One region of the Cupriavidus sp. UYPR2.512 genome, then DNA from elsewhere that is predicted to be linked to it. Evidence: predicted binding sites of a transcription regulator. Region 1 holds the regulator's gene; the other holds the start of a gene.
What was found. Region 1 encodes sigma-54, which starts transcription at its own class of promoters, with help from an activator protein. Its sites were predicted from a motif close to TGGCANGNAANCTGCTTT; they were not measured.
Positions count from the first base shown of each region.

Region 1 (9,496 bases):
CCTAGAGCATGTGGTTCTGGCGCATGTAGCGGTGCACGATCTCGATGCGCATGCCGGCATCGGGCAGCGCCATCAGCATCTGCTTGGCCTTGAGCGGAACCGGCAGCAACTCGCACAGCCGGTTGGCGACCCAGCTCGGGTCGTCCCACAGGTAGGGCTCGTCGAACGGCAATCGGTCGGGGTGCTCGGCATGCAGCCGCGTGACAATGCGCCGCAGCGCATCCAGGCATTCGCCCAGCAGCTCCAGCTTGCAGTCGATGATGTCGGGGGGCAGCACCTCGGCGCGGGCGACCAGCAGGCCGTCGTCGCGGGTGTCATGGCTGACAATATGGAAGCGCTCGCGGCCGCGCGCGCGGATCAGGAGCACGCCCAGCTGTTCCATGTTGCAGTCGACGATCTCTGCCAGGCAGCCAACCAGCTCGGGCACGGTGGGCTGGTCCGGCCGGGCCACTTCCTCGCCGCTTTCGATCAGGCAAACGCCAAAGGGTGTGCTATCGCGCAGGCAGTTGCGCACCATGTCGACATAGCGCGCCTCGAACACGCGCAATGGCAGCCGTCCACCGGGAAAGAGCACGGTGTGCAACGGGAACAGCGGCAGGTTGTCGAGCGTCCGTGGCGGATCTTCTGATGCCGTGGGACGGTAGAGGTCGGTCGAGGACATGCAGTGCCAGCTTGGGTATCGCGCAGCAATGGGCCAGCCGGCCAACGCGGCGCGCAGATGCCAGTTGGCAGTCCCGCCTGCGTCAGCCCGCCGGTGCGAGCTCTCGGTGTCTCACTAGCACATTACCATGCGCCCGGAAGTAGTTGGCAAGCCTTTCGGCAATATAGACCGAGCGATGCTGGCCGCCGGTGCAGCCGATCGCCACGGTCAGGTAGCTGCGGTTGTCGGCAATGAAACTTGGCAGCCACTTTTCCACATAGGCGCGAATATCCTCGGCCATTGCCAGCACCATTGGCTGGGCCTGCAGGAAGTCGATCACCGGCGTGTCGCGCCCCGTCAGCGGGCGCAAGGCCAAGTCGTAATAGGGGTTGGGCAGCGAGCGCACGTCGAACACCATGTCCGCATCGCTGGGCACGCCGTGCTTGAAGCCGAACGACTCGAACAGCAGCGTCAGCCGCTGGCTGTCTTCGCGGATCAGCTCCTTGATCCAGCTGCGCAGCGTATTGGTGCGCACATTGCTGGTGTCGATGCGGTGCGCGGCCTCGGCCAGCGGGCTCAACAGCGCGCGCTCCATCTCGATCGCTTCCATCAGCGCGGTGTCGTTGAAGGCGGGTTCACCGCCCGGGCCCGGCACGCCGTCGGTACGCACCGACAGCGGGTGGCGGCGGCGCGTCTCGGAGTAGCGCTGCACCAGTGCGTCGGTGCTGGCGGTCAGGAACACCACCTCGACCTGGTGCTCCGCGGCCAGCGCGCGCACGGTGTCGGGCAACTGGTCGAGGGACTCGCGGCTGCGGATGTCAGTGGCGACGCCCAGGTGCGTATAGCCCTGGCTGTCGAGGTAGCGGGTCAGTTCCGGGATGAACTGAGCCGGCAGGTTGTCCACGCAGTAGTAGCCTGCGTCTTCAAGCACGTTCAGTGCGACGGACTTGCCGGAACCGGATATGCCGGTGATGAGGATGATGCGCATAGCAACTGAAGCATAGCATCACGTGATGAAGGCGTCATGACACCACGCGCAAAGCAAGCATGGCGAACCTTGCGGTTCGCCATGCTCTTGTCGTCAGGTTGCGGCGCTGGCTGCGGCTCAGGCTGCCTTGGACAGGCATTCCTTCATGTAGGCCTTGTATTCGTCGCCCTTCTTGCCCTTGCCCGACTTGCTGCAGGAAGCCATTTTCTCCTGCTGGCTCTTGGACGCGCCCTTGGACAGGCATTCCTTCATGAACGCCTTGCGTTCGTCGCCCTTCTTGCCGGCGGCTTGCGTGTTGCAGGCCTTCATCTTGTCCTGCTGCGTATTGGCTGCCGCGGGCTTGTCGGGGGTAGCCGGGGTGGCGGGCGTGGCGGGCATGGCCGGCGTTGCCGGTGCGGTGGCCGCTGGCTTGGCCGGTGTAGCGGGGCTTGCCGGCGTGGCGGTGGTCTGCGCAAAAGCGCTGGCGGCAATCATCGGGGTGACCAGCGCGCACATCGCGATCAGTTTCTTCATGCTTGCTCTCCTGGCTGTGGAAAACTTCATGGCCGCGCGCCATTGCCGGCGTTGCAGCTTCCATAACGGGCGCCATGCCCATTACAGCACAAAACGGAGCACGCCTGAAGAACGTTGACGTTCTGTGTCAACGCCGTTGTAAGCAAATGAAAACGCTGGCGCTCAGAGCAGGCGGCCCTGGCCTCGCGAAACCGCATCGGCCTGCATCGCGGCGCGCTGCCGGTCCATGAAGTCGCGCAGCGTATCGATGCCGCGCAAGCGCAGGATGGTGTTGCGCACCGCGGCCTCGACCAGTACGGCCAGGTTGCGGCCGGCCGCCACCTGGATCTTGACCATGTGGATCGGCAGGCCCAGCACGTCCAGGTATTGCGAATCGAGCGGCAGCCGCTCGAACTCGCCGTCGTTGCGGCGCACCAACTGCACCACCAGCTTGATCTTCATCTTCCGGCGCACCGCGGTCTCACCGAAGATGGTCTTGATGTCGAGCAGGCCCAGGCCGCGTACTTCAAGCAGGTTCTGCAGCAGCGGCGGGCAGCGGCCTTCGATGAAATCCGGCCCCAGGCGCACGAAGTCCACCGCATCGTCGGCGACCAGCCCGTGGCCGCGCGAGATCAGTTCCAGGCCCAGTTCGCTCTTGCCCAGGCCCGATTCGCCCATGATCAGCACGCCCATGCCCAGGATGTCGAGGAATACCCCGTGCATGGTCACGCGCGGCGCGGAGATGCGCGACAGGTACAGGCGCAGGTGGTCGATCACCGCGGCCGACGACACCGGCGTGGTGAACAGCGGCGTGGACGAGCGCGTGCAGCGCAGCTCCAGGTCGGGCGGCGGCTCCATGCCGTCGGCGATCACCAGGAAGGGCGGCTCCAGCAGGATCAGCTCGCCCATCTGGCGCTTGCGGGTCTCGTCGTCCAGCCGCTGGTAATAAGTGATCTCAGGCTTGCCGAGCACCTGGATGCGGTTGGGGTGGATCAGGTTCAGGTGGCCCACCAGGTCGGCGGCTGAGGTGGCTTCGCGGGCGAACTCCACGTCGAAGGCGCGGTCCGCGCCCTCCAGGCCGGCCACCCACGAGAGTTTGATGTCGGCTGCGTTGTCGTCGAAGATGGACTGGGAGGTGACGCCGGTGAGTTCCATGCGCTATGACTGGTGGGGCGGTTTGCGAAGCGCCTGGCGCCTGCCCGGTCTGGTGCCGGCCCGCTTGGGGATCAGGGGATCAGGGATGCCATGCGATCAGCAACTGATGGACGGCATCGGGCGTGGGCAGCGTGGCCAGCCCTTCACGCATGTCGCGGTCGGAAAGCAGTTGCGCGATTTCTGACAGGATTTCCAGGTGTTGCTGCGTAGCCTGTTCGGGCACCAGCAGGAAGATCAGCAGCGATACCGGCTTGCCATCCGGCGATTCGAACGGAATCGGCTCGGCCAGGCGCATGAAGGCGGCCAGCGGCTGCTTCAGGCCCTTGATGCGGCCGTGCGGGATCGCCACGCCGGCGCCCAGGCCGGTGGATCCCAGCGACTCGCGCGCGAACAGGTTGTCCGTCACGATGGCGCGCGCCACGCCATGGTTGTTCTCGAAGAGGAGCCCGGCCTGCTCGAATACACGCTTCTTGCTGGTGACGCTGACGTCGAGGTTGATGTTGCCGGGTGGCAGCAATTTGGCCAAACGATTCATGGGCGATGCGCAGGATTTCAGTTAGCGGGCGGATCGTTCCGCCGGGCAGGGGCTGGCTCCGGGGCTGCCGTTGGCCTGGCCGGAGGCGTCCGGCCCATTATAGAGCAGCGACTACCCCCGCATTGTGCAGCGCAGCGGAGCAAGCCGGTGCAGAACGATACATAGTGATGCAATCGTGCCTCCGGGCCGGGAGCCGGCGCACCGGTGTGGGGCGCGGCCAGGATTCCCTCTCTTTGTATGGCGCAGCATACACCTTGGCGCCGCGCTTGCGAACACTCTTGCCCATTCGGGTGAAAAGCGTTGGCTCCGGCGCCACAGCCGGGCCGCACCACCAGTGCGGGCGCGGCATGCCGGCGGCAACCCGGATCGCGAGGGCGCAAAAAAGCCGCGCTTGGTGCGCGGCTTGCCTGTTGAATCCTGATTCAGCAGCCCGCTGCGGGGCTGCCGGGCACGGTCATTGCTGCATTTGCGCTGCGGCCATCTGGTACTTGACCGCTTCGCGGTCGTGGCCTTGCACGCGATCCTTGTAGCGGATCACCTGACGGTCCAGCTTGTCGACGAGTGCGTCGATCGCTGCATATAGGTCTTCGTGATGCGCCTCGACAAAGATGTCCTTGCCCTTGAGATGTAGATTGATTTCCGCGTACTGCCGCCGGTCCTTTTCCTTGTGGTTGTCGACAGAGAGCAGCACGCTAACGCCAATGACCTGATCGAAATGCCTGACGATTCGCTCCAGCTTCGTTTCCACGTACTCACGCAGAGGGGGCGTGATGTCCAGGTGGTGTCCACTGATCTTGAAGTTCATAGCGCTTCTCCTTCTGAAAGAGCCTCACCAGGCAGGCGGTGGGCTCGGCTACAAAGACTTGCGGAGATTGACTGCGGGGATCTTCAGGGCTTCGCGATACTTGGCAACAGTGCGGCGCGCAACAACAAAGCCTTGCTCACCCAGCAGTTCGGCAATGCGACTGTCGGAAAGGGGATTCCTCGGGTCTTCGGCTCCTATCAGTTGCTTGATCAAGGCGCGGATGGCCGTTGATGAAGCCGCGCCACCGGTTTCGGTGGACACGTGGCTGCCGAAGAAGTACTTCAGTTCGAAAGTACCCATCGGCGTTGCCATGTATTTATTGGTCGTCACCCGGGAGATGGTTGACTCGTGTAAACCCAGTGTATCGGCAATCTCCCGCAAAACCAAGGGGCGCATGGCGATTTCGCCGTGGCTGAAAAAGTTCTTTTGACGCTCGACAATGGCCTGCGAGACACGCAGGATTGTGTCGAACCTTTGCTGGATGTTCTTGATCAGCCAGCGAGCTTCCTGCAGCTTCTGCTGCAGCCCGGCCGTGCCGGACTCACCCTTCGCGCCACGCAGGATCTGTGCATACATATCATTGATGCGCAGCCTCGGCATCACATCCGGATTGAGCTGCGCGATCCAGCCGCCGCCGCTCTTGCGCACGAACACGTCCGGCACCACGAAGTCGGCCTCCGGGCGGCTGTATGCATGGCCGGGGTAGGGCGCCAGCGAGCGGATCAGTTCGTGTGCGGACTTCAGCGCCACTTCATCGACCTGCAACGCCTTCTTCAGCCGCGTGTAGTCGCGTACTGCCAGCAACTCGAGGTGGTTGGTGACGATGTTCAGTGCCAGTTCGCGCTGCGGGTGCGTCAGGCGCCGCAACTGCAGGCCCAGGCATTCGGCGGCGTTGCGCGCGCCCACGCCGGGCGGGTCGAAGCTCTGCAGCAGCGTAAGAACTGCGTGGACTTCCTCGATCTCGAACTCGAGTTCTTCCGGCAACTCCGTGCAGATCTCCTCAAGCGATGCGCTCAGGTAGCCATCGTCGTCGAGCGATTCGATCAGGAAGATGGCCAGGCCCTTGTCGCGTGTCGAGATCTTCAGCGGCGTGAGCTGCTCCATCAGGTACTCGCGCAGCGTGGGCTCGGCTTCGCGCAGCTGCATCGGTGTTTTTTCGTCCTCGTCGCCCTGGGGGCGGCGGGCAAAGTCGTCCAGGCTCCAGTCGCCGCTGCCATAGTCGTCGCCGTTGCCGCTGTCGCCATAGCTGTCATCGTCACCCGCGCCGTCGGCGCGGGCGTCGCCATTGCCCTGGGGCTCTGCCGGGGCGGGCGCCGGTGCGCTCTGCAGGTTCACCGAGCCGTCGGGCGCAACGCGCAGCGGGCTTTCAATCCAGTCGTTCTCGCGCTCGAGCAGCGGGTTTTCCGTCAGCGCCTGTTCGACCTCTTGCTGCAGTTCCAGCGTGGAGAGCTGCAGCAGCCGGATCGACTGCTGCAGTTGCGGGGTCAGGGCCAGATGCTGGGAAAGGCGGAGCTGTAGCGACGGTTTCATGCGACCTATTCTATGCGCATCTTTCCGTTGTTGGAACGGAAATTGCTATCGCTTGTGCGGTCTGATCGCCGCTGGCTGTGGGAGGTCCCACGCGCGCCCGCGAAGAGGCCTGCCGCTCCGGGCAGGCCGCTGCATCACATGCGGAAGTTCTCGCCCAGGTAGACGCGCCGCACTGCGTCATTGGCGATGATTTCCTCGGGCTGGCCCGCGGCCAGCACCGTGCCTTCGCTGATGATGTAGGCGTGGTCGCAGATGCCGAGCGTCTCACGCACGTTGTGGTCAGTGATCAGCACGCCGATATTGCGTGCCTTGAGGAAGCTGACGATGCGCTGGATCTCGCCCACGGCGATCGGGTCCACGCCGGCGAAGGGTTCGTCCAGCAGGATGAAGCGCGGCGACGACGCCAGCGCGCGCGCGATTTCCACGCGGCGGCGCTCACCGCCCGACAGCGACAGCGCCGGGTTGTTGCGCAGGTGCGCGATCTGCAGGTCGTCCAGCAATGTATCCAGGCGGCGCTCGATCTCGGCCTTGGCCAGAGGCTTGCCCTTGTCCAGCTGCAGCTCCAGCACCGCGCGGATGTTCTCTTCGACATTGAGCTTGCGGAACACCGAGGCTTCCTGCGGCAGGTACGACAGCCCCATGCGCGCGCGCTCATGGATCGGCAGGCCGCTGATGTGATCGCCGTCGAGCACAATATCGCCTTCGTCCAGCGCCACCAGGCCCACGATCATGTAGAACGACGTGGTCTTGCCCGCGCCGTTGGGGCCGAGCAGGCCGACCACCTCGCCGCTCTTCACGTCGAGCGAGACGTCCTTGACCACCGTGCGCGAGCCATAGCGCTTCTTCAGGTGGCGCACGACCAGCGTGCTGCCCCCGGGAAGGATCGAGGAGGCTTCGACGGAAGGCTTGTCGGCGATGGTTGCGGTATCGGTCATAGGCACAGTCAGGCGTTCAGGCGTTTCTGGCGCGGGCAGGCAGGCCGGCGCCAGGCGTCAGGGTTTGTTGGCAGGCGCGGGCGCCGGCTTCAGGTCCAGCGGCGAGCCGCCGCTGCCCGTGGCGCCGGCCTTCTGGTCCTGGCGCGGCGACAGCACCGCGCGCACGCGGCCGGACGGATTGGCGGCCGCGGCGTCGCCACTACCGCCGCCGGCGGCCGTGTAGAACTCCTTGCGGCTGTCGTAGGTCAGCACCGCGCCGCGGATCTCGTCGACCTGCTTGGCACCCTGCAGGCGCGCCATGCGGGCATTGCCGATCAGCTTGGAGTACTCCTGCTTGCCGTCGTACTCGATGCGGTCGCCCCAGCCGTCGATGTATTCGTCGACGCCTTCACGCTTCTGCCGGATGTAGGCCTGCTTGCCCGGCTTGGCGGTGGCCACCGCGAACTGGTAGCCCTCGGGGTCGGTGCGCAGTTCGGCGGCGTCGGACTTCAGAATCATGGTGCCCTTGGTCAGCACCACGTTGCCGCTCAGCGTATAGATCTGCTTGACGTCGTCGTAGCTGGCGTTGTCCGCCTCCAGCACCATCGGCTTGTCGCGGTCCGCGCGCTCGGCCAGGGCGGGCTGGGCCAGCAGGCCGAAGGCCATGGCCAGGGCGAGCAGGGCCGGGGCGGTGCGTCGACGGGACGATGTCGTCAGGGAAGCAGTCATGTTGGCAGGGGTTGCTTGAGGGCGTCTGGGTACGTTGGTGCGGGTTCGTGCGGACCGGCCGCGCATGCCGGCACTGCGTGCGCGGCCCCCGGGCCGGGGCTCAGGACCCCGGCGCGCGGCCCGGGGTCGGCCCGGTGATAATGGTGCCGCGTACATTGCCGAGCAATTGTACTTCGCGCGTGACGTTGTTGAAGATCAGGCCGTTGGCGGTCATCACCGACGGGCCGCGCGTAAGCTTGACCGGCTTGTCGGTCTTGACGATGTCGTCATTGACCAGCAGCTGGAAATAACTGGATGCGGCGGTCAGCTGCGGGTCCTTGGACACGTCCACGCCCTGCTGGCGCATGACGAAGCCGTTGCCGTACAGGTCGATCACCGAGCCCTCGGCGTTCATGCGGCCCATATCGGCGCGGGCTGTGACCGGCGGGCGGTCCGGCTCGTACGCGCGCATGGCGGGCCGGGTCACCTCGTAGGTCTGGTCGTCCTCGAAATGGACCATGCGATCGCCGGTGAAGCGGATCTTGGTGCTGCCGTCCGGCGCCAGCTCGGTGGCCGAGAAGCGGTCCATGAAGTAATCAGGCTCGTGCTTCCTGGTGCTTTGCGCGGCCAGGTCTTCCTTGGGGGAGTTGATCTGGACCAGCCAGAACGTGCTGCCCGCCACGAAGGCCATCAGCAGCAGCGGCAGCAGCCGCATGACGATGCCGCTGAGGGAGGCGAGGAGTGCCTGCATGGTGTCCTTGGCGTTGTGCCGGTTGCGGCGGGCCCGCGCCCGCTCAGATGACCTTGGCGCGGGTCAGGTCGTGGATATGCAGCGCGCCCGTCAGGCGGCCGTCGTCATCCACCACCAGCAGCTGGTTGATGCGGTTGGCTTCCATCACCTGCACCGCTTCGACGGCGAGCTGGTTCTCGTTGACCACGTGCGGGCTGCGGTGCATGACCTCGCCGATGGGCACGGTCTTCCAGTCGCGCGGGGTTTCCAGCAGGCGGCGCAGGTCGCCGTCGGTGAAGACGCCGATGGCGTGTCCGTCCGGGTCCACCACGGCAGTCATGGCCATGCCCTTGCGGGTGATTTCCATCAGCGCCTGGGCCAGCGGCGTGTTCTCACGCACCTCGGGCACGGCGTTGCCGGTGCGCATCACGTCGCGCACATGGGTCAGCAGCTTGCGCCCGAGCGCACCGCCGGGGTGCGAGCGGGCGAAGTCTTCCTCGCCAAAGCCGCGCGCATCCAGCACCGCCACCGCCAGCGCATCGCCCAGTGCCAGCGCCGCGGTGGTGCTGGCCGTCGGCGCCAGGTTCAGCGGGCAGGCTTCTTTTTCGACCGCCGCGTCCAGGTGGACGTCGGCCAGCTTGGCCAGGTTGGAGTCGGGGTTGCCGGTGACCGAGATCAGGCGCGCGCCGATGCGCTTGACGATCGGGATGATCGACAGCAGCTCGCCGGTCTCGCCGGAATTTGAGAAGGCGATCAGCACGTCGTCGCGCGTGACCATGCCCAGGTCGCCGTGGCTGGCTTCGGCAGGGTGCACAAAGAACGCCGGCGTGCCGGTAGAGGCCAGCGTGGCTGCGACCTTGCGTCCGATATGGCCGGACTTGCCGATGCCAGAGACGACCACGCGGCCGGTGCATTGCAGGATCAGCTGCACGGCACGCGCAAAGTCGCCGTTCAGGCGTCCGGAAAGTGCGGAAACCGCATCGGCTTCGGTCTGGAGAG
Region 1 covers NZ_KB902909.1:40,226-49,721, reverse strand. Annotated here, with positions in the region: gene A3A5_RS0110240 (LON peptidase substrate-binding domain-containing protein) at 2-661, opposite strand; gene rapZ (RNase adapter RapZ) at 744-1,628, opposite strand; gene A3A5_RS0110230 (PsiF family protein) at 1,746-2,141, opposite strand; gene hprK (HPr(Ser) kinase/phosphatase) at 2,304-3,275, opposite strand; gene ptsN (PTS IIA-like nitrogen regulatory protein PtsN) at 3,355-3,810, opposite strand; gene hpf (ribosome hibernation-promoting factor, HPF/YfiA family) at 4,265-4,615, opposite strand; gene A3A5_RS0110210 (RNA polymerase factor sigma-54) at 4,664-6,145, opposite strand; gene lptB (LPS export ABC transporter ATP-binding protein) at 6,280-7,080, opposite strand; gene lptA (lipopolysaccharide transport periplasmic protein LptA) at 7,138-7,788, opposite strand; gene lptC (LPS export ABC transporter periplasmic protein LptC) at 7,889-8,518, opposite strand; gene A3A5_RS0110190 (SIS domain-containing protein) at 8,562-9,496, opposite strand, start outside.

Region 2 (9,496 bases), on a different contig from region 1:
GTGCAACTGGGTCTGGGCGTGGCGCAGCTCGTCGACCGACTGCATCTGCGCCGCAACGCGCGCGCCGGCGCCGCGGAAATGCCGACCCAGGTGCGCGTAGCCGCGGTGGGCGGCGTATTCCAGCGGCGTCACGCCGGTCAGGAACAGCCGCAGCGCGTTCAGGTAGCGCGGGTCGGATACGTTCAGGTGGCCGTTGTTCTGCACGAACGAGTCGATGATCGCGTACAGCTTGCGCTCTTTCTCCGACTGATATTTCCAATAGGCATCCATGGTCATGCGGAACGGGTCTTCCCATTTGTCCCAGTCGTGGATGCGGATGCCCTCGTACTTGTCGAACGGGAAGACCTTGTCCATCGGCTCGTAGGTCGTTTCCCAGGCCAGGTCCCGCGTCATCGAGGCGTACTTCTCGCGCAGGTTGAGCTTCTTGCGTGCGTCCATGATGTCTCCGTGATGTTCTGTGTGCCGCTGTCCGGTCAGGCGTTCCAGCGCAGCGTGAAGGCGTCTTCGTCTTCGTCGATGTTTCCGCACAGCGAGATCAGGTTCAGGTGGATCTCCTGCAGGTCCCAGTCGCGGCCGAGCTTGCCGGCCACCAGTTCGCGCACGATGGTCAGGTGGCCGGGGGCGTCGATCTTGACCATGGCGGGAAACTGCGACACCACCGCATGCGGGTTGGCCTCGGTGATGGCGTCGATGATGAGTCGGGTGTCGTCGTTGTTCTGCAGGGCGATGTAGACGTTGGCAGCGGTCGCTGACATGGCGTGTCTCCGTGGGGTTCGTTGCGGGCGGATCAGGCAGCCAGGCCGAGCTTGCCCAGGCGAACTTCGAACTGCTCGCGGCACAGCGCCACCATCTGCGCGCCGTCCTCGCCGGTGAGCGCATCGGCCACCGGCACCAGCGCCTGTGCCACCTCGGCGCAGGCGGCGCGCGCCCAGCCCGACAGCAGCACGCGGTTGGCGTCCGACTCGGCCGCGGCGGCCTGGATCACGGCATCGACCCAGCGTGCGTGCTCGTCGCGCCAGTCGTTCATGAATTCGGTCAGCACCGCCAGCCCGGTGCCGCAGGCGCGCGCGATCACCGCGTCGGCATGCTGGTAGACCAGCGGGTAGAGCAGCCCGTCGAGCACCAGGTTCTGGGCGACGAAGGTCTCGAACCAGTCCTCGGTGACAAAGGTGTGCTCGACAAAGCGGCGCAGCGGCTGCCACGCGGCGCTCTCTAGCCAAGCCACCCTGGCCCGCTCCAGCGCCACGCCGGTATTGCCGTCCAGCAGCATGCCGATGCGCGACAGGTATTGGGCGATACCCAGGCGGTCCATCGCGCAATAGGTGCAGGCCTGCGTGATGGCCGTGCCCCAGCCATAGTCGGCGCAGTAGAAGTTGTTCATGTTGGCGCCCCACTCGACATGGCGCAGCGGCAGCAGGCCAACGGCCAGGCGTTCCTGCCATTCGGCCGGCAGCGCCTGCAGCAGCCCGCGCTTCTCGACGAAGGCAAAGCTCTTCTCCGTTGCATCCTGCTGGCGCCCGCGCGCGGTAACGTAGGCGCCGTAGTAGAACTGGCGCGGGTCCTTCAGCGCATACCAGTCTTGCATCACGATCGCCGTGCGGCGCTTGTCATACAGCTCGAAGCGGGGGTCCCAGGTGGGCCGGTAGTGGAAGTTCACCTCCGACTGCACGTCGTAGGTCGCCTCCTGGTAGCGCGACGCCGGCTTGTCGCCGAAACGGCGCGCGACATGGCCGTAGGTCTGGCGCAGCGGCTGGATCTGCTGGGTCTTGATATCGACTTGCATCGCTTGGTCTCCTGTATCCCTTCTCTCTTTGTGATGCGGTGGCTGCGGCGTCAGTCGTCGGCTTGCGGCTGCGGCGCGGCTTCCAGCGGGGGCAGGAAGCGCACGCGGTTGACGCAGCAGAAGGCTTCGAACATCGGCTCCGGCATGATCAGTTCGACGTTGAGCTCGGGGTCGGCCACGCTGAAGGCGAACTGCACAAACCCTTCGGGGGTGCGGCCCTCGACCCGCACATAGCGCGGCGTGGCTTCGAACAGGGGAACCGACGGGGTGTTCATGGCGCGCTCCTTTGCGTTGGCTGGACGCAGGCCTTACTGCGAAGACCGTGCCAGCGAGCGCGAAGCGTTGTGGGGCAAGGGTTGCGGGGAATTGGCGCTGGCGAGCGTGCGCGTTAACCCGGTAAGGTCCGCCCCAAACCTATCGATGAATTGATGAAGCTGTCCGCAAACCTTGATCAAATGATCAAAAGCCGCGCCGGGTGGGCGTTTGCGGGCAGCGAGCAGATGCGGATGGGATTGCCCTGCGGCGCAGCAGCGTGCGTGGGCAACGTTAGTGATGTGGCTTGATGCGTCAGGGAAAAATCGCTGACGCGGCGCAGCATCGGGCGACTTCGGGCCGATGCGCGGCCGGAAGGGGTTGCATCAAATGATCAAGGGGGAAAGCCGGGGAGACGGGAGGAAGCCAGAGAAGGCCTAGGAACGGTTGGTGCAGGGGATTGCGTGGGAGGAGCTTGATCTACCGCATGTGTGCTCCCTCTCCCGCTTGCGGGAGAGGTTGGGGTGAGGGTGAGCTTGTCCACGAAGTGAAAGCCTGTGATTTGCCACCGCTGCCCTCACCCCCTGCCCCTCTCCCGCAAGCGGGAGAGGGGAGCAAAGCTTCAGCATTCTGAATGCCTGCCAGCGGCCTCAGTTGCCGTTGTGGTTGCCGTTACCGTTACCCCCGCGCGTACCGCGCATCTTCCACCGATACGCCAGCTGCGGCCGCGTAATGCCGAGCAACCGCGCCGCCTGGCTCATGTTGCCGTCGGCCCGCTGCATGGCCGCCTCCATCAGCACGGTCTCGACGTCGCCCAGCGCCAGCTGCTGCTCGGACATCTGGTCCAAGAGCGCGTGGACCGCGGCTTCGCGCAGGTCTGGCAAGGTGCCGCCCGCCCCCAGCCGCGGCGCGGTATCCACCACCGGTGCCACGGTCCCCGGCAGGAACAGGTGGTCGGCGGTGATCTGGCCGCCCTGGCTGGCCAGAATCACGCCGCGCTCGATCACGTTCTCCAGTTCGCGCACGTTGCCGGGCCAGTCATAGTGGCGCAGCTCGGCCAGCGCGCGGTCGGTGATGCCAACGATGCGCTTGCCGTGGCGCGCGCCGTAGCGGGCCACGAAGCGCTCGGCCAGCGGCCGGATATCGTCCAGGCGCTCGCGCAGCGGCGGGATCGTGACCGGGTAGACGTTGAGGCGGTAGTACAGGTCCTTGCGGAAGGTGCCCTGCTTCACGGCTTCGGCCAGGTCGACATTGGTGGCGGCCACCAGCCGCACGTCCACCTTGCGCGTGCCGGTGCCGCCCACGCGCTCGACCTCGCCTTCCTGCAGCACGCGCAGCAGCTTGGACTGGGCCGAGGCCGACAGCTCGCCCAGCTCGTCAAGGAACAGGGTGCCGCCGTGCGCACGCTCGAAGCGTCCGGGGCGCGACTGGCTAGCGCCGGTGAAGGCGCCCTTTTCCACGCCAAACAGCTCGGACTCGATCAGCTCATCGGGGATCGCCGCGCAGTTCACGGCGATGAAGGGCTTGTCGGCGCGCCCGCTCACGCTGTGCAATGCCTGCGCGAAACGCTCCTTGCCCACGCCGGTCTCGCCCAGCAGCAGCACCGTCACGTTGCTGGCCGCAGCACGCTGCAGCAGGCCCCAGGCGGCACGGAAGCCGGGCGAGGTGCCGACCAGGTCGGCCGGCGTGGCCGGGGTGCCCTGGAGCGCGCGCAGGTGCTCAACCTCGCTCTGCAGCGCGATGATCGTTTCGATCACGGGATCGGGCTGGTACAGCGCCAGTGCCTGTGCGCCGTCTTCCCAGGCTTCCACCGGCTTGCCGATGATGCGGCAGTGCACGTGCCCGCAGGCGATGCACTCAACCTCGCGATACAGGATGGTGCGCCCCATCAGCGCCGAGGTATAGCCAGTCGCGTAGCCGATCTGCATCCAGCAGGCGGGCTCATCGACGATGCCGAACAGCTGGCGGTGGACGTCGCCCTCGAAGGAGTCGTCCCACAGGAATTCGCCCTCGTAGATGCCGGCGGCAATGTCGATGTCGACCTTGACCGGCGTGACCCGCACCACCCCCTCGATGGTATGCAGGCAGGGCCCGATCTCCAGCTGGCCGAAGTCGCTGTGGCCGGCGCGCAGCTTGCGCGCGACCTCCGCATCGCGCATGCCCGAATGGAAGCCCATGCGGGTGAACAGGCCGCGCGCGCGCTCCATGCCCAGGGTGTCCACCAGTTCCTTGCGCAGCGCGCCCAGGGCGGCAGTATGGATCAGGATCATGCGCTGCTCGTCCAGCCAGATCGCGCCCTCCTCCATGGCAAAGCGCAGGCGGCGGGCAAGATCGGCCAGGCCATCGCGCATGGTGGCCGAGAACTTGTCGGTTGAACTGCTCATTGTCTCCCCTCAGTGCCGGCGGGTGATCCGCTCGAGTGTGCCTTTCGGCTGGCATCTTACGCACATTATGTGCCAGGGAGACGGGGGCTGGGTAATGGCATTCCTCCCGGAGCATTTCCGGGAGTCCCCCTATGAACCGCGTTGGTCCAGGCCGCTTAATCCGCCCGAATCCCCCGCTGACGGATCAGCACACCCCACTTCTCGGTTTCCTTCGCCAGGTGCTCGCGCAGCACCGCCGGCGAACTGCCGATCGGCTCGGCGCCGATCAGCGCCAGCCGCTTCTGCACCGCAGGCTTGCGCAGCGCCTCGAGCATGGCGCGGTTGAGCGTGTCGATGACCGGCTGCGGCGTCTTCGCCGGCACGAAGGCGGCGAACCACGGCGACAGTTCATAGCCCGGCAGGCCGGCTTCGGCCACCGTCGGCACATTGGGCAGCGCGCTGGAGCGCTTGCTGGTGGTGACCGCGATTGCCGTCAGCTTGCCCGATTCGATATGCGGCCTGGCCGAGGTAATGCTGTCGAACATGTAGTCGACCTGGCCACCCAGCAGATCCGTCATGGCCGGGCCGCTGCCCTTGTAGGGGATATGCAGCATGTCGACGCCGGCCATCGAGGTGAACAGCTCGCCCGCCAGGTGGATCGAGGTGCCGTTGCCCGCGGAGGCATAGGTGTATTTGCCCGGCGCCGCCTTGGCGTGCGCCACCACGTCCTTGACTGTGCTTTCCTGGCGCCGCGCCTTGCTGGCCACCAGTACGTTGGGCACCACCGCCAGCAGCGACACCGGCGCGAAGTCCTTGACCGGGTCGTAGCTCAGCCGGCCGTACAGCGCCGGGTTCACGGCCATGCCATTGGCGACGATGATCAGTGTGTAGCCGTCGGCGGGCGCGCGCGCCACCAGTTCGGCGCCGATATTGCCGCCGGCGCCCGGCCGGTTCTCGACGACGATGGCCTGGCCGAGCGTGCGCGACATGTCTTCGCCCAGCGTGCGGGCGATGTTGTCCATCGCACCGCCCGCGGGGAACGGCACGATCCAGCGGATGGGGTGGTCGGGATAGGCCGCGTGTGCGGCCGGCGCAGCAAACGACAGGCCGGCGGCCAGTGCCAGCGCCCCTGCGCGGCCGGTGCTTGCCAGCCGCTGGAATAATGTCTTCATAGTCTCCTCACTGCTTGATGCGCCGGCGCGGGCAACGCGCCAGGCGCTGGAATGGCGCGCCAGCTCAGTGGCGGCGGTAGTGCGCCAGCTTGTCTTCGTCCAGAGCCAGGCCCAGGCCCGGGCCTTCCGGCAAGTGCAGGCTGAAGTCACGATACTCCGGGCGCTGCTGCACGATATCGTCCTTGAGCAGCAGCGGTCCGAACAGCTCGGTGCCCCAGGCCAGCTGCGGCAGCGTGCAGAAGCCATGCGCCGCGGCGATGGTGCCGACGCTGCCCTCCAGCATGGTGCCGCCGTACAGCGCGATGCCGGCGGCGTCGCCCACCGCGGCGGTGCGCAGCATGCCGAAGATGCCGCCGGCCTTGGCGATCTTCAGCGCGAACACGTCGGCGCCGCCGATGCGCGCCAGTTCCATCGCGTCTTCCGGGCCGCACACCGCTTCATCGGCCATGATCGGCACCACGAAGCGCGCGGCCAGCCGGGCCAGCGCCATGCGCTGCTCACGCGGAGTGGGCTGCTCGATCAGGTCGATGCCGGCGGCTTCCAGCATGGCGATGCCGGTGGCAGCATCGGCCTCGTTCCAGGCCTGGTTGACGTCGACGGTGACGCGCGCCCGGTCGCCCAGCGCGCGCTTGATCGCGGCCACGTGGGCCACGTCGTCGCGCACGCTGCGCCGGCCGATCTTCAGCTTGAAGGTATGGTGGCGGCGCTCGGCCAGCAGTTGCTCGGCCTCGGCAATGTCGCGGGCGGTGTCGCCGCTGGCAAGCGTCCACAGCACCGGCAGCGTCGAGCGCACCGCGCCCCCCAGCAGCGTGGCCAGCGGCACGCCCAGGCGCTTGCCCTGCGCATCCAGCAACGCGGTTTCCAGCGCGGACTTGGCAAAGCGGTTGCCGCGCGCGACCTTGCCCAGGCGCGCCATCGCGGCATGCACGTTGGTGGCATCCTGGCCGGCCAGCGCCGGGGCCAGGTAGGTGTCGATGGTCAGCTTGATGCCTTCCGGGCTTTCGTCGCCATAGGACAGGCCGCCGATGGTAGTGGCCTCGCCGATGCCCTCCACGCCATCGCTGCAGCGCAGCCGCACGATCACCAGCGTCTGCTGCTGCATGGTGGCCATGGCCAGTTGGTGGGCCCGGATGGTGGGCAGGTCCACCAGGATGGCTTCCACCGAAGTGATAGTCGTGGTCATACCTTGTCGATGCAAATTGATATTGAGGCCAAGTATGCGGCTTGACTTTGCCGGTGTCCAAGACCGATGATGTCTCAATCAATACCCTACAGGTATGGAAACAGGACACCGATGGAACTCCGGCACCTGCGTTATTTCCAGGTCGTGGCCCAGGAACTGAACGTCACCCGCGCCGCCGAGCGGCTGCATATGGCGCAGCCGCCACTGTCGCGCCAGATCCGGCAGTTGGAAGAAGAAGTGGGCGTGGCACTGTTCGACCGCGTCGGCCGCGGGCTGCGGCTGACCGAGGCTGGCCGCTTCCTGCTGGAGCAGACCACCCAGCTGACACAGCGGCTGGAAGAAACTATCGAAGGCACGCGCCGCATCGGGCGGCAGGACAAGCGCTGGTTCGGCATCGGCTTCGTGCCGTCGGTACTGTATGGCGTGCTGCCAGAGCTGATCCGCGAACTGCGCGAATCAGACCGGCACGACCAGCAGGTAGAGGTAGGACTGGCCGAGATGATCACCGTCGAGCAGATCGAGGCGCTCAAGGCCGGCCGCATCGACCTGGGCTTCGGCCGCATCGCGCTGAACGACCCCGCCATCCGCCAGCAGGTGGTGATGGCCGAGCCACTGGTGGCCGCGCTGCCCGCACGCCTGCCCGCGCCGCGCCGCAAGGCGCTGACGCCACAGGCGCTGGCGGCGCAGCCGTTCATTCTTTACCCGGCCCGGCCGCGGCCCAGCTATGCCGACCACCTGCTGTCGCTGTTCCGCGCGCAGGGCCTGCAGTTGCGCGTGGCGCAGGAGGCCAACGAACTGCAGACCGCGCTGGGGCTGGTGGCGGCCGGCATCGGCATCACGCTGGTGCCGGCGTCGATCCAGCGCCTGCATCGCGACGACGTGCGCTACTGCCCGATCGACGCGCCGGGCTTCGTCTCGCCGGTGATCATGAGCTATCGCGAAGGCGACACGTCACCGTTCCTGGCGCGGGCGGTGGAATGGGTGATGCGGCAGGGGCAGTAAGCGACATCAGGTGCCGGTGAACCGCGGCTTGCGTTTTTCCTTCCAGGCCAGCGCGCCTTCGCGGATGTCCTGCGACTGGGTAGCCCGGCTGATGTCGCCAGCCAGCGCCTCGGTATCCAGCGCGCCGCGCCCGATCGCGTTCAGGTGCCGCTTCATGCCTTGCACCGCCAGCGGCGCCAGCCCGGCCACCGTGTCGCTGAGCTGGTCGGCGCGCTCGCGCAGGCGCTCGGCCGGCAGCAGCTCGGTCAGGAAGCCGCGGCGGAACATCTCGTCGGCATCGATGCGCTCCGCGCTCAGGAACAGGTGCTTGGCGTGGTTCAGCCCCAGCCGGCTGATATAGCGCTCCATGCCGCGCTGGTAGAAATGCAGCCCCAGCCGCGCCGCGGGCATGAACATGTCCACCGCGGCGGAGCCAAGCCGGAAATCGCACGCCAGCGCCAGGTCCGTGCCGCCGCCGTAGACGCCGCCGTGGATCTCGGCAATGGTCACCGCGCGGCAGTCCTCCACCGCGTTGACCAGGGTCTCGAAGCCGGCACCGCGCTGCCCGGCCGCGAGCCTGCCGATATCGAAGCCGCTGCAGAAGTACTTGCCGGTGCCGCGCAGGCGCAGCACGCGCACGTCGCTGGCATTCACTGCATCGACGTGCCGTTGCAGTTCGGCCAGGTCATCCGGCCCGAGGCGGTTGGCCACCTCCGGGCGGCGCAGCGTGATCGTGGCGACATGACCGGCAATGTCGAGCGAAGGAAGGGAACCATCAGTCTGCATCGGGAAAACTCCAGGTAGGGATCAGTGGGCACCGGCCTGCTGCGCGCCAGGCGTGCAAGGGCGCTGTCGAAGCGCTCCAGCCGTGCTTGCGCAGACGCGGGCCGCGCTTGCACGCGTTGCCACCAGGCACTGCCGGCGGCGCGTTCATGGGATCAGCACGGCCGAGCCCGTGGTGGCCCGGCCTTCCAGGTCGCGGTGCGCGTCGCGCACGGCGGCCAGCGGGTAGCGGTGCCTGACCTCCAGTCGCAGCTGGCCGCCCGCGACCGCGGCGAACAGCGTGGCCGCGGCATTGGCCAGCGCCTGCGGGCTGGCGATATAGGTGCGCAGCGTGGGCCGCGACACGATCAGCGAGCGCGCGTGCAGCAGCTGCAGGTCGAAGGCCTCCACGTCGCCCGACGCGGTGCCGTAGTTGATCGCCATGCCGCACGGCCGCAGGCATTGCAGCGACGGCACGAACACGTCCTTGCCGACGGCGTCGTAGACCACCGCCACGCCCTCGCCGCCGGTCAGCGCCAGCACTTCGGCCACGAAGTCCGCCTCGCGGTAATTGACGACATGGTGGCAGCCATGTTCCTGCGCCACCGCGCGCTTGGCCTCGCTGCCCACGGTGCCGATCACGGTCGCGCCAAGCGCGCGCGCCCACTGCGACAGCAGCACGCCCATGCCCCCGGCCGCGGCGTGCACCAGCACGGCGTCGCCCGGCTGCACCGCGTAGAGCCGGCGCAGCAGGTACTCGGCAGTCAGCCCGCGCAGCAGCGTGGCACCGGCCACCTCTTCCGGGATCGCGTCCGGCAAAGGCACGACCCGGCCGGCTGGCACGTTGCGCGTCACCTGGCAGGCGCCGGGATGCATATAGGCAACGCGCTGGCCAAGCTCGAACCCTTCTGCTCCGGGACCAACCGCGGTCACCTTGCCGGCCCCAACCGAGCCCAGCGTGACTGGGAACGGCGCCGCGGTGTGGGGGCCATGCGCGCCC
Region 2 covers NZ_KB903156.1:11,630-21,125, reverse strand. Annotated here, with positions in the region: gene A3A5_RS0126795 (aromatic/alkene/methane monooxygenase hydroxylase/oxygenase subunit alpha) at 1-438, opposite strand, end outside; gene A3A5_RS0126790 (MmoB/DmpM family protein) at 474-755, opposite strand; gene A3A5_RS0126785 (aromatic/alkene monooxygenase hydroxylase subunit beta) at 788-1,783, opposite strand; gene A3A5_RS0126780 (phenol hydroxylase subunit) at 1,834-2,058, opposite strand; gene A3A5_RS43625 (hypothetical protein) at 2,235-2,381, opposite strand; gene poxR (phenol degradation transcriptional regulator PoxR) at 2,686-4,419, opposite strand; gene A3A5_RS0126770 (tripartite tricarboxylate transporter substrate binding protein) at 4,575-5,570, opposite strand; gene A3A5_RS0126765 (muconate/chloromuconate family cycloisomerase) at 5,635-6,753, opposite strand; gene A3A5_RS0126760 (LysR family transcriptional regulator) at 6,865-7,755, shown strand; gene A3A5_RS0126755 (enoyl-CoA hydratase/isomerase family protein) at 7,762-8,520, opposite strand; gene A3A5_RS0126750 (quinone oxidoreductase) at 8,665-9,496, opposite strand, start outside.
Region 2: a site for sigma-54 is predicted at 2,094-2,111, ahead of A3A5_RS0126780 (phenol hydroxylase subunit). Genes of this name have one in related genera too.